One region of the Clostridium aromativorans genome, then DNA from elsewhere that is predicted to be linked to it. Evidence: riboswitches for the same ligand, from Rfam matches in the RefSeq annotation. Region 1 holds a riboswitch; each other region holds the start of a gene.
What was found. Region 1 has a riboswitch for thiamine pyrophosphate ahead of tenA (thiaminase II). Riboswitches for the same ligand answer to the same signal wherever they lie in the genome.

Region 1 (3,199 bases):
CGTTATGTCTATAATTATTATAGCTTTAATTTGGTTTACTTCATCCTATGTAGTTATTTTTACAGCTATTTTAATATGTTTTCCAATAGTATATACGAATGTAATTCAGGGAATAAAGTCGGTGGACAAAAATTTAATTCAAATGGCGAGTGTGTATAGGGTTAAGAAAAAATACTTATTAAAAGATATATATCTTCCAAGTATAAAAAATTATGTTGTATCAGGTATACTCATGTGTCTTGGAATTGGATGGAAAGTTTCGGTGGCATCAGAGGTATTGAGTACACCTAATTACTCCATAGGATTGAATCTTTTGAATTCGAAGAACACACTTGAGACCCCTGAACTGTTTGCCTGGACTATTGTAGTTGTAATACTGAGTTTTGCTTTCGAAAAGATATTTAAGTATTATTTATCAAAGAGGACGTTTATATGAAAGATGATGGTAAATATGAAGTTATAATTAAAAATTTGAACAAATCCTATGGGAAACTTCCTGTGTTTATAAACTTAAATCTTAGCTTTTTAAAGGACAAAATTACAGTTATATTTGGACCCTCGGGCTGTGGGAAAACCACTCTTTTAAATATTATAAGTGGAATTGAAAAAGATTATGATGGACAGGTATATTTGAAAAGCGATAGATTGTCTTATGTTTTTCAGGAAGATAGGCTTATCTCCCATTTGACAGTATATGAAAATGTGGCTTTTGTACTAAAATCTGTAATGAATAGAGATGAAATAGAATCGACTGTAAATAAATTTTTAAATATGGTGGAACTGTCAGATTGCAGAGATAAATTTCCCGGGGAATTAAGTGGAGGTATGAAGAGAAGAGTTGCACTTGCCAGAGCTTTTGCCTATAGAAGTGATCTGCTCCTGATGGATGAACCTTTTAAGGGCCTGGATAATAGGTTAAAGGGTGACATAATAGAGAAGTTTTTATTGCTTTACAGGGAAAATAAAAGAACAGTTATAATGGTGACTCATGATAAAGAAGAAGCCAGAGAACTAGGTAATGTAATTTATTCGCTAGAGTAAATACGACGGAAATATTGATTAATTTCAATTATTGTAGTAATATAATTGGTGTCTGTGCAATATATAAAATTAAATAGTTTTATATATCCCAGGGGTGCTGGTGTTACCGGCTGAGAGTGAGGATTGAATCCTTAGACCCTAGTTGTACCTGATCTGGTCAATGCCAGCGTAGGAAGAGGTTGCAATATAATTTAGTCGATAAAGGTACAAACATTTTTTTAAAAGTTTGTACCTTTTTTATGAGAATAATTGTGCATTGTGAATTGAAAAGGCGGGATTGTATGAGAACATCTATAAAATTATATGATAGTGTAAAGGTTATATGGGATTCTTATTACGAGCATCCTTTTATAAGGGGAATAGCAGATGGAAGTTTGAATGTGGAGAAATTCAAATTTTACATGATTCAGGATTATATATATCTTCTGGATTATGTAAAAGTATATGCACTTGGAATAGTTAAAGCCCAAGATGAGAGTATCATGCGGGGTTTCTCGAAGATGGTGGACAATATATTGAATGGAGAGATGAATATACATAGAAATTATATGAAAAGATTGGGCATAAGAAAAGAGAATATAGAGAATACCGAAGCTGCCATTGAAAATATTTCCTATACAAATTACATGCTGTCAGTGTCGCAGATGGGAGATCTGATGGATTTAACAGCTTCCCTTCTAGCCTGTATGTGGAGTTATCTTTTGATTGGTAAAAGACTGAGTAAAATAGAGGGAGCCGTGGAAGATAAATTTTATGGACAGTGGATAAGGGGGTACTCTTCAGAAGATTACGAAAGGGAAACGAGGTGGCTGATTGAACTGTTTGATCAGTTGACTGCAGATATATCGGAAAAGAAATTTGAGAGATTGAAAGAAATTTTTATAAATACCAGTAAATATGAAAGTATGTTTTGGGATATGGCTATGACAGGAGGATGTAATTGTGCTGGAATTTAAAAATATAAGCTTTAAATATGATGAAGACCCGGATTTTATAATAAAAAGTTTGAGTTTCAGAGTAGATAAAGGGGAGTTCATAAGTATAGTGGGTCCCAGCGGATGCGGAAAAAGCACTGTGTTCAGGCTTATCTGCAAATTGGAGAGACCTTTTGAAGGAGATATATTTTTAGAGGGCAGAAATATAAACGTTTTGGGAAAGGGCTACATAGGATATATGCCTCAGAATGATCTTTTAATACCCTGGAGAACCATACTTCAAAATTCTTCACTGCCCCTTGAGATCAAAGGTGGAGATATGAAAAGGGTCAGGAACGAGGCAGAAGAAATGCTGCAAAGTTTCGGCCTGGAAAAATATAAAGATAAATATCCCAGGGATTTGTCCGGAGGTATGCGCCAGAGGGTAGCCTTTACAAGAACTCTTCTTACAGGCTCAGAACTGCTCCTTTTGGATGAGCCCTTTAGTGCACTGGATGCAATAACAAGACTCTCTATGCAGGAATGGCTTTTGGATAAGTGGTCCAAATTAAACAAGACTGTATTGTTTATAACTCATGATGTGGAGGAAGCACTTTTTTTGTCTACAAGAATATTTGTAACAGATGGAAGTCCTATAAGAAAATTTAAGGAAATAAAGGTTGATTTAAACTATCCCAGAACAAGAGATATGCTTGACAATCCTGATATTTTGAGGATAAAGGCACAGCTTATAGAAGAACTTAAAAGGGGGATAAGGTTGTGAAAAAATACAGATCCTCCATAATAATATGCCTGTTGTTTTTTGCAGTCTGGGAAGCAATTGCCAGATATATAGATGCTATGTACATCCTCCCATCTCCTACAGCAATTGTGAAAAAAATATGGGAGCTGAAGGACATCTTATTTTTGGTACATTTGCCGGCTACCCTTGCTGTGACTTTTGAAGGGCTTGGAATATCCATAGTATTTGGGGTTCTTCTTGCTGCGGCTATGAATATAAGTGAAAGAGTACAGAGAGCTCTTTATCCTATTGTAATTGTAACGCAGACAGTGCCCATAACTGCACTTGCTCCTATATTTGTGCTGTGGTTTGGATATGGCATATGGAGCAAAGTGCTGGTAACCATACTCATAACTTTTTTCCCAATAACCATAAATGTATATGACGGACTTCGTTCCACTAGGAGGGATATGGAGGAACTTCTGTTTACCTATGGTGCCAG
Region 2 (3,199 bases), on a different contig from region 1:
ATATTCAATTGATAGCCCTGGGAGGAGCAATTGGCGTAGGGCTATTTTTAGGTTCTGCTACTGCTATTCAAACAGCTGGGCCAGCAATTCTATTGGTTTACATTATAGCTGGACTAGCTATGTTTGTCATAATGAGAGCTCTAGGTGAGTTGGCGACTTCCTATCCTGTTTCCGGATCCTTTAGCGCCTATGCCAATGAATTCATAAGTCCATTGGCAGGATATATGACTGGATGGACTTATTGGTTTATGTGGGTGGTAACCTGTATGGCTGAAATTACAGCTGTAGGCGTATACGTTAAATTCTGGATTCCAACTATGCCTCAGTGGATACCTGCACTGGCAGCACTTATTATAATGACATGCGTAAATCTAATTGCAGTAAAAGCCTACGGTGAATTTGAATTCTGGTTTGCAATTATCAAAGTAGTTACAATTATTGCAATAATAGTACTAGGGTTGCTCATGATTATATTTGGTTTCGGTAATGGTGGAAAACCTATCGGAATTTCAAATCTATGGACACATGGAGGATTTTTCCCTAAAGGTGGATGGGGACCTATGCTTGCAGTAACAATGGTTATGTTTGCTTATCTGGGCACAGAGCTCATAGGCGTTACAGCAGGTGAAGCAAAGAATCCTGAGAAAACGATACCGTCAGCTATCAACAAAGTACTTTGGAGAATACTTATATTTTATGTAGGTGCACTTTTTGTAATAATGTCACTCTATCCATGGAATACCCTTGGTACAACTGGAAGTCCTTTCGTCTTAACATTTAGCAAATTGGGTGTATCTGCAGCAGCAGGTATTATAAACTTTGTAGTATTGACTGCAGCTTTATCTTCCTGTAACAGCGGCATTTTCAGTACTGGACGTATGCTGTACAATCTTTCCCTGCAGGGAACAGCACCAAAAAAGTTTAGTAAGCTTGGTAAAACCCATGTTCCAGCTACTGGCATTTTGATTTCTGCATTTTTTATGTTAATTGGAGTTGTTCTTAATTTTCTGGTACCTGGAAAGGTATTTACTTACATTACAAGTGTAGCTACACTTGGTGCAATTTGGACTTGGGGCATTATACTGATAGCACAGATGAAGTTTAGAAAAAGACTTACTCCGGAAGAAATAAAAAAGTTGCATTTTCCAATGTTTGGATATCCTTATCTTAACTGGATTGTACTGGCATTTTTAGCTTTCGTCATCGTAATGCTAGCTTTTAGCCCAGATACTAGGATTGCTCTTATTGTAGGATGTTTCTGGTTCTTACTTATACTAGCTTTCTATTTTATACTTGGCTTAAATAAAAAGACCTCTAATCCTACAAAATCTGAACCAGAAGAATAAAATTTAAAATTGATTTACAAATTTTTATCAAGGTAGTATAATGAGTTTAAAATAAAATAGGCTGTGGGGGTGCTTTATATAGCTGAGAAGAGATATTCTCTAACCCTTTGAACCTGATCCAGATAAAACTGGCGTAGGGAAGCAATTTCACATGACTTTTGATTTTTATTAGGTGTATGCTTTTCCGCATACACCTTTTATATTTATACGGTGTCTATCACTGCCAGCACTCCTAGCTTCTTTAGAACCTTGGAGTTGCTTAAACAAATACAAAATTAGAGGTGTTTTTAATGAAAAAAGTATTGACAATTGCAGGTTCTGACAGCTCAGGTGGTGCGGGAATACAAGCTGATTTAAAAACCATGAGTGCACTTGGCGTGTATGGAATGAGTGTAATCACTGCCGTTACAGCCCAAAATACTATAGGTGTACAAGATGTACTGGACGTAACTCCTGAAATTGTGGAGGCTCAAATAAGATCCATATTTGACGATATCGAAGTAGATGCAGTAAAAATCGGAATGGTTTCAAATAGTAAAACCATATCTGTAATAAAAAAGCTCTTAATAGAATATAGGGCCAAAAATATAGTACTCGATCCGGTAATGATATCAAAAAGCGGATATTCTCTCTTAAAACCTGAAGCAGAAACAGCAATAAAAACTATGGTAAATGTTGCAGATGTAATAACTCCAAATATTCCAGAGGCAGAAGTTCTCAGCGGACTAAAAATTAAAAATGAAAAAGATATGGAAAGTGCAGCTTTTAAAATAAAAGAACTGGGTGCAAGGAGCATACTCGTAAAGGGAGGCCATAGATGCAATGATGCCAATGATATTTTGCTTCACGATAATAAGGTATTATCCCTTAAAGGTCATAGAATAAACACTAAAAACACTCATGGAACAGGATGTACTTTATCTTCCGCTATAGCTTCCTATTTAGCCAAAGGACACAATATTGAAAAGGCAGTAAACCTATCAAAGCAATATATAACTAAGGCAATAGAAAATTCATTTCCCATTGGTCATGGAGTTGGCCCTGTTGGACATTTTATAGAAGTTTATAAAAAAGCCGGTATAACTTTTTAATAGAAGAAATTATTTTTAAACTTAAAGGGGGTTAAAAAATTGAACAATATAAATCTAGACAAAGTAACAAAAATATTATCAGAGGTTAGAAATAAAATACCTCTTGTCCACTGTATTACCAACTATGTTACCATAAATGACTGTGCAAATATTCTCCTATCTTATGGTGCCTCCCCTGCTATGTGTGAGGCCTATGATGAGGTTTTTGATTTTGTCAAATTATCATCTGCCCTGTACATAAATTTAGGAACTCTTAATAAAGAGCAGGAACAAGCCGCAGTTTTAGCCAGCACTTCTGCAAAAATCCATGATATCCCCGTAGTATTAGATCCTGTAGCCTGTGCCGCCGTGCCAAAAAAAATTCAAGTTATAAACAGAATACTCCAGGTTGGAAAAATTGATGTCATAAAGGGAAACATAGGAGAGATTAAATTTTTGGCAGGACAATCCTCCAATGTAAAAGGTGTAGATTCCTTTGATACTGGAGAAGGTGCCTTAGAATGCTGCATAGCTTTATCTCAAAAATACAAGTGCACAGTTGCTGCCACCGGTAAAAAGGATTTCATAACAGATGGTAAAAGAAGTGCTGTAATTGAAAACGGCACAGAAATGTTTACTAAAGTTACTGGATCCGGTTGTATGCTGGGTGCCCTTTGCGGAGCTGCCTGTGGAGCATCTGAAGATAAATTCACAGCTACTGTAAATGCCATACTCTCAATGAATATAGCTGGAGAAGAAGCCTTTAAAGCAGCAAATACACCT
Region 3 (3,199 bases), on a different contig from region 1:
AGCAGCCCAGACTTTTGAGCGCAATGTATAATAAGGTTTATATAAGTAGAAAACTAGGTGTATTGAATTATCACTGTTTAGACATCTATAATTCACTTTCAGCCAATATAACCAAAATGACACCTGTTTCCAGAGAAAAAATAAATGCCATAAATACTTTTATGGATAATAATAAATCAGATAATAAAAATCTGAAAGGATATTCAAAGGAAAAAAATCTTATAATGATACAGGTAGAGGCCCTTCAGGAATTTGTAATAAATGCTTCTGTAAATGGACAGGAAATAACTCCGAATTTGAACAGATGGGTGAATAGGTCAGTGTATTTTGATAATTTTTATTATCAGGTAGCGGCAGGGGGAACTTCCGATGCGGAGTTTATGACCAACAATTCGATATATCCGGCAGCGGCTGGGGCAGTGTATTTTCTGTATTCCGGAAATAAATTCAGTGCCATGCCCGAAAATTTTAAAAATAACGGTTACAGTACAGCAGCATTTCACGGCTTTAGAGAAAATTTTTGGAACAGACAGATAATGTACAAAAAATTTGGCTTTGATAATTTCTATGGTGAAAAAAGTTATAAGAAAGATGAATCCATAGGTTTGGGACTCAGTGACAGATCTTTTTTGAACCAGTCTCTGATAAAATTGAACAATATGAAATCACCTTATTATGCTTTTTTAATAACACTGACCAGTCACTTTCCCTATGATGATGTGGATAAATATGGTGATTTTGATGTGGGAAATTTAAAAGGTACTCTTCTTGGAAATTATTTAAAAGCCATACATTATACAGATGAACAACTGGGAGTGTTTTTAAATGCTCTGGATGAAAATGGCACGCTTGAAAATTCAGTTGTAATGCTCTACGGTGATCACTATGCAATACCCAAAGATAAAGAGCAGCAGCTGTTCAAATTCCTGAATGTAAATTCAACTTCCGAAATGGATTGGGAAGGGCTTCAGAAGGTACCTCTTCTAATACATTTTCCCAACGAATCGGTGAAAGGTGTGAATCACGTATATGGAGGTGAAATGGATATATATCCTACGGTGTGTAACTTATTTGATCTGCCCGGGAAAAATATGTTTGGAAAAGATCTTTTTAACCCTAAAAATCAGAAGGTTATATTTAGAAATGGTTCCTTTATAGATAAAAATTATTATTCTTCTTCCCAGGATGATGTATACTATGATGTAAAGACCGGAAAGGAAGTGCCTGAGAATAGCAGCCTGAGGAAAGACAAAGAGGATGTGTTGAATCAGCTTGAATATTCTGATTACATATTAAAACATAATGTCATTGACAAGTTGGATAAATAAAACTGCGGATATGTACATGAAATGTTTACATTTTTATAAACAAGTGATATTATAATAATAATGTAGCAAATTTAATATTGTCTGTAGTGTCAGGGGTGCCGGTACGGCTGAGAAAAGTGAAAACTTTAACCCTTTGAACCTGATTCGGGCAGCGCCGACGTAGGGAAACCGCTTTGTAATTTGTATCCTGAAGCACTATTTGTGATAGTGCTTTTGTTTTTTGTCAAAGTTATATAGGAGATAATTGAAATGCTTGTTGATGCCCACAATCATATGGATTTTTATGGAGAAAACTTAAAGAAAGCTCTTGATATTATAAAAAAAGATGATATCAAGACACTGGGATGCTCCATGAACCTGAAAAGTTATATTTTTACGAAAAAGATAAGTGAAGAGAATGAGAATATAATACCCTGTTTTGGAATACATCCCTGGGAAGCACATAAAAATTATGGTAATCTGGATAGGTTTGATGATTGTATAAAGGAGTGTAAGGCTTTAGGGGAAATAGGTCTTGACTATTACTGGGTACCGGAGAGAGAAAAATATCCCAAAATGGACATGGTATTTGAATACTTTTTGAGTAGGGCCAGACGATATGACAAGATAACCAATATCCATACCAAGGGAGCAGAAAATAAGATACTGGAATATATAAAAAGGTATAAATTGAGAACACCGATAATTCACTGGTACAGCGGTGATATGGATGTGCTCAAGGAGCTTTTAAAATGTGGTTGCTTTTTCACCATAAGCGTTGATATAGGCTATTCCAGGATTACAGATGAAATAGTCAATATTCTCCCCCTGGACAGAATATTGACGGAAACAGATGGACCCGACTCCCTTGAGTGGGTGAATAAACGGTATGGATATCCCTGGGAAGTTGAAGGCATTGTCAGAAAAATCTCAAACATAAAGGGAATTCAGTATGAAGAGTTAAAAAATAAAATATCCAGTAATTTCAACAGATTGAAATTGTGAATTTAAGGTGTTTAGAATGAAAGAATCAGGAAATATTCAAAATAAGATGTACCCGGTGATAACCATAGCAGTAGTAGTGGCTTTATGGCAGATGGTGGTGGGTCTTCAGTATATACAACCCTATATCCTTCCCTCGCCGTCAAATATTATAAAGACCCTCGTTTTGGATTTTAGAAACATAATGGAAAATGCGGAAACAACGCTTTATGAATCTTTTGTAGGATTTTTTATATCCATAGTGCTTTCTTTTATATTGGCCATAATAATGGACAGCTTTCATACAGTTAAGAAATCACTATATCCTATTTTGCTCATATCCCAGACCATTCCAACTATAGCTATAGCACCGCTTTTTATAATATGGTTCGGATTTGGAGCACTTCCCAAGATAATAGTTGTGATAACGGTATGCTTTTTTCCCATAGTTGTAAGTCTTGTAGACGGTCTTGAAAAGATAGATGTGGATTACATAAATCTATTTCATAATATGAAGGCTTCCAAACTTCAGATATTTTACCATCTTAAACTTCCCTATGCTCTGGTCAACTTTTTTTCAGGTTTGAAGATTGCTGCAACTTACATGATAATGTCTGCAATTATAGGCGAATGGCTGGGAGGAGACAGCGGAATAGGTGTATATATGGTGAGGGCCAAGAATGCCTACCAGCTTGATAAGGTATTTGCCTCAATTCTGGTTATTGTTGTAGTGAGCATTGCGATAATCTATATCATAGACTTTATAGGTAAAAAAATAATACATTGGAAATAAGAGGGGGATAATAATGAGAAAAAGTAAATTTATATTGTTGATACTGGCTGTTTTTATAAGTGTAATTGCTATATCAGGATGTGGAACAAGCGATAAAAAGGATACATCAAATTCCCTG
Region 4 (3,199 bases), on a different contig from region 1:
AACAATCAGCTTCTACCTCTAGCAAACGCGGATGAGGTAAAATATCAATCGGCCAAAGTCAATGGAAATTCATTATCTGATTCCAGCAACAAAATTCACCCTGTTGCCATGATATCAAATGGTGGAAATATCGCAATTTATCCCTCTGAGATCGGAGCAGATGGTGAATCATTTACAACAACTACTAACTCCAGTTACAACAATAACATCAACAGTATTTCCAATTTCAGACATAGATCCGATAATTTATCAAAACATATTTCAAGATATCCCGGAGATTATTCTCATTACAGACAACCTGCAGCAGCTGCTGCCTATTAGTCAAAAAAGAAGCCGGATAATTTCATAATCGGCTTCCGTTTTGAAGTGTAAAGCCAAAAAATATTATGTTAAATAACACAAAAACAGCATTATCATTCACAAATATAATGCTGTTTTTATATATATTAAATAGTATATAATTAAAATATCATGTCTCCTGCTTCAAAAAATACTTGATAGAAAAGAGGTGTTTCACAATAGGAAACAAGAAAAACAACTATGTGCTGTGTTATAAGGATCTATGTAAAAAATTCAGCCGGCGTCCCCTGGAAGAAATTGTCCAAAAAAGTGGAGCAAAATATGACGCTGAAAAGAATATGTTCACCTTAAAATACTTTAACAGGGAATATTTAATTTCCTATCCGGAAGGCTCTATTACATTAAAGGATTTTAATCACAACGATCTATCTTATGAATCCGATACGATAATGGATAAAATACTGATCATGAGCTATCTCTGCAGATGCACCAAAAGTGGACTGACCAATAAATGGGTACCCTACAGGGAAATAGAAGGTGTAGGCTGCACCTATGATTTTTTTGCCGGCCATGGTATAGACAAACTTACCAAATACTTCGGAAACAGAGATGAACTATTTCTAAAGGCCGGGAAAAAACTTGATGCTAAAAAACTATGCCTGGGAGATATGTCACTTCAGTTTAACATATTTCCAAATGTGCCCGTTGTACTGGTCTTATGGCTGGCAGATGAAGAATTCGAAGCCCAGGCAAACATCTTTTTTGACTCTTCTGCCTCAAAAGAAATTCACATAGAAGATCTGGCCTCCCTGTGCTCAAAGGCGGCTGACGAATTGATTAGATGTGCAAAACAAGTGGAAAATTTTTAAAAATGTTTACATATATATGGATAAGTGCTATTATATATATGTAAAGTAAATAGAATTGTTTGTGGGGGAACCGTTTCGGTTGAGAAGGTAAAACCTGACCCTTTGAACTTGATGTAGTTAACACTACCGTAGGGAAGCAAATATTTAAAATGTGTATTCGAGGAGTGTTTTCATCAGACACTCCTTTTTTTATTTAAAAATACAATGTTACAGGGGAGCCCATGTTGATAGGCTGAGAGTAAGATACTATCTTTTACCCTTATAACCTGATTTGGATAATGCCAACGTAGGGAAATTTACGCTGTTTTAAAAAACATTCAGAGTTTTTATATCCTATGGGAAGCATTTGCTCCCTATTTTTTTATCCATAAAATCAAGAAGGAGATTGATAAAATGAATTATACAACCCAGATGGATGCTGCCAGAAAAGGAATAGTCACGGAAGAAATACGTATAGTAGCCAAAAAGGAAAATATGGATGTCAAGGATCTCATGCACCTTATGTCCAAAGGCAAAGCTGTCATTCCAGCCAATAAAAATCATAAAAATTTAAGTGCAGAAGGCGTGGGAAAAGGGCTTAAAACAAAGATAAATGTCAATCTTGGCATTTCAAAGGACTGCTGTAATATAGATCTGGAACTTGACAAAGTGAAAAAAGCAATAGACATGAAAGCTGAGGCCATTATGGATCTAAGTTGTTTTGGGAAAACAAGAGAATTTAGAAACAAGTTAGTGGCTATGTCTCCTTCTATGATAGGTACTGTACCCATATACGATGCAGTTGGTTTTTATGATAAAGAATTAAAGGATATAACTGCTGAGGAACTTTTAAGCGTTATAGAAGCCCACGCAAGAGATGGGGTTGACTTTATGACCATCCATGCCGGTATAAATCTGGAAGCAGCACAGATATTCAAGAGAAACCCGAGACTTATGAATTTTGTCTCAAGAGGAGGCAGCTTGATGTATGCTTGGATGAACTTGAATAAGAGACAAAATCCTTTCTATGAATACTTCGATAAAATTCTTGACATATGTGAAAAATACGATGTAACCATAAGTCTGGGAGATGCCTGTAGACCTGGCTGTATAGATGATTCTACAGACGCAAGCCAGATAAAGGAACTCATGACCTTAGGTGAACTGGCAAAAAAAGCCTGGAAAAGAAATGTACAGGTAATGATAGAAGGGCCCGGTCATATGGCTCTTAATGAAATAGAAACCAACATGAAGCTTGAAAGAAAGCTGTGTCATGATGCTCCATTTTATGTACTAGGTCCCATAGTAACAGATATAGCACCTGGATATGATCACATAACAAGCGCCATAGGCGGCGCTATTGCTGCAACTTATGGAGCGGATTTTCTCTGTTATGTAACTCCTGCAGAGCACCTCAGACTGCCTGATTTGCAGGATATGAAGGATGGAATTATAGCCGCCAAAATAGCTGCCCATGCTGCAGACATTGCAAAGGAAATCAAAGGTGCAAGAAATTGGGACAACAAAATGGCTGAGGCCAGAAGAGCACTTGACTGGGAAAAAATATTAGATACTGCAATAGACCCTGAAAAAGCCAGAAAATACAGAAAGAGCTCAACACCTGAAGATAAAAAAACCTGTACCATGTGTGGAAAAATGTGTGCTGTAAGAAACATGAACAAGGTAATGGAAGGAAAAAACATAAATATCCTTCGGGATAAAGACTAGAACATCGATTCCAATTGCTTTTGAAATGAGGTGTAAAAATGACCGTAAATGGAGAAGAATTGGATTTTGCCCCCGAAACGACAGTATCACAATTACTAAACAAATTAAATATAGACGAAAACACCGTTGTAATTGAAGTGGATTTAGAGTTAGTAGACAGGGAACAGTACAAATCCAAAAAATTATCAAGCACTTCCAAAGTAGAAATAATCCGTTATGTCGGAGGTGGTTAGATAATTTACATTATATACAATAAATCAAAATTAAAGGAGATTTTAATTTATGGATGAACTTATAATAGCAAATAGAAAAATAAAGAGCAG

Region 2: linked by a shared signal. The riboswitch ahead of thiD (bifunctional hydroxymethylpyrimidine kinase/phosphomethylpyrimidine kinase) and the one ahead of tenA (thiaminase II) in region 1 are both predicted to bind thiamine pyrophosphate.
Region 3: linked by a shared signal. The riboswitch ahead of LN736_RS02860 (TatD family hydrolase) and the one ahead of tenA (thiaminase II) in region 1 are both predicted to bind thiamine pyrophosphate.
Region 4: linked by a shared signal. The riboswitch ahead of thiC (phosphomethylpyrimidine synthase ThiC) and the one ahead of tenA (thiaminase II) in region 1 are both predicted to bind thiamine pyrophosphate.

Annotation. Positions count from the first base shown of each region.
Region 1 covers NZ_JAJJPB010000026.1:33,702-36,900, forward strand. The annotation lists gene LN736_RS15485 (ABC transporter permease) at 1-436, shown strand, start outside; gene LN736_RS15490 (ABC transporter ATP-binding protein) at 433-1,041, shown strand; TPP riboswitch at 1,122-1,233, shown strand; gene tenA (thiaminase II) at 1,323-1,997, shown strand; gene LN736_RS15500 (ABC transporter ATP-binding protein) at 1,984-2,739, shown strand; gene LN736_RS15505 (ABC transporter permease) at 2,736-3,199, shown strand, end outside.
Region 2 covers NZ_JAJJPB010000010.1:25,729-28,927, reverse strand. The annotation lists gene LN736_RS09285 (amino acid permease) at 1-1,346, shown strand, start outside; TPP riboswitch at 1,402-1,504, shown strand; gene thiD (bifunctional hydroxymethylpyrimidine kinase/phosphomethylpyrimidine kinase) at 1,637-2,437, shown strand; gene thiM (hydroxyethylthiazole kinase) at 2,477-3,199, shown strand, end outside.
Region 3 covers NZ_JAJJPB010000002.1:36,065-39,263, forward strand. The annotation lists gene LN736_RS02855 (LTA synthase family protein) at 1-1,328, shown strand, start outside; TPP riboswitch at 1,410-1,511, shown strand; gene LN736_RS02860 (TatD family hydrolase) at 1,578-2,312, shown strand; gene LN736_RS02865 (ABC transporter permease) at 2,329-3,081, shown strand; gene LN736_RS02870 (ABC transporter substrate-binding protein) at 3,095-3,199, shown strand, end outside.
Region 4 covers NZ_JAJJPB010000015.1:78,489-81,687, reverse strand. The annotation lists gene LN736_RS12075 (G1 family glutamic endopeptidase) at 1-321, shown strand, start outside; gene LN736_RS12070 (DUF3786 domain-containing protein) at 543-1,169, shown strand; TPP riboswitch at 1,223-1,322, shown strand; TPP riboswitch at 1,371-1,481, shown strand; gene thiC (phosphomethylpyrimidine synthase ThiC) at 1,563-2,876, shown strand; gene thiS (sulfur carrier protein ThiS) at 2,915-3,109, shown strand; gene LN736_RS12055 (thiazole synthase) at 3,159-3,199, shown strand, end outside.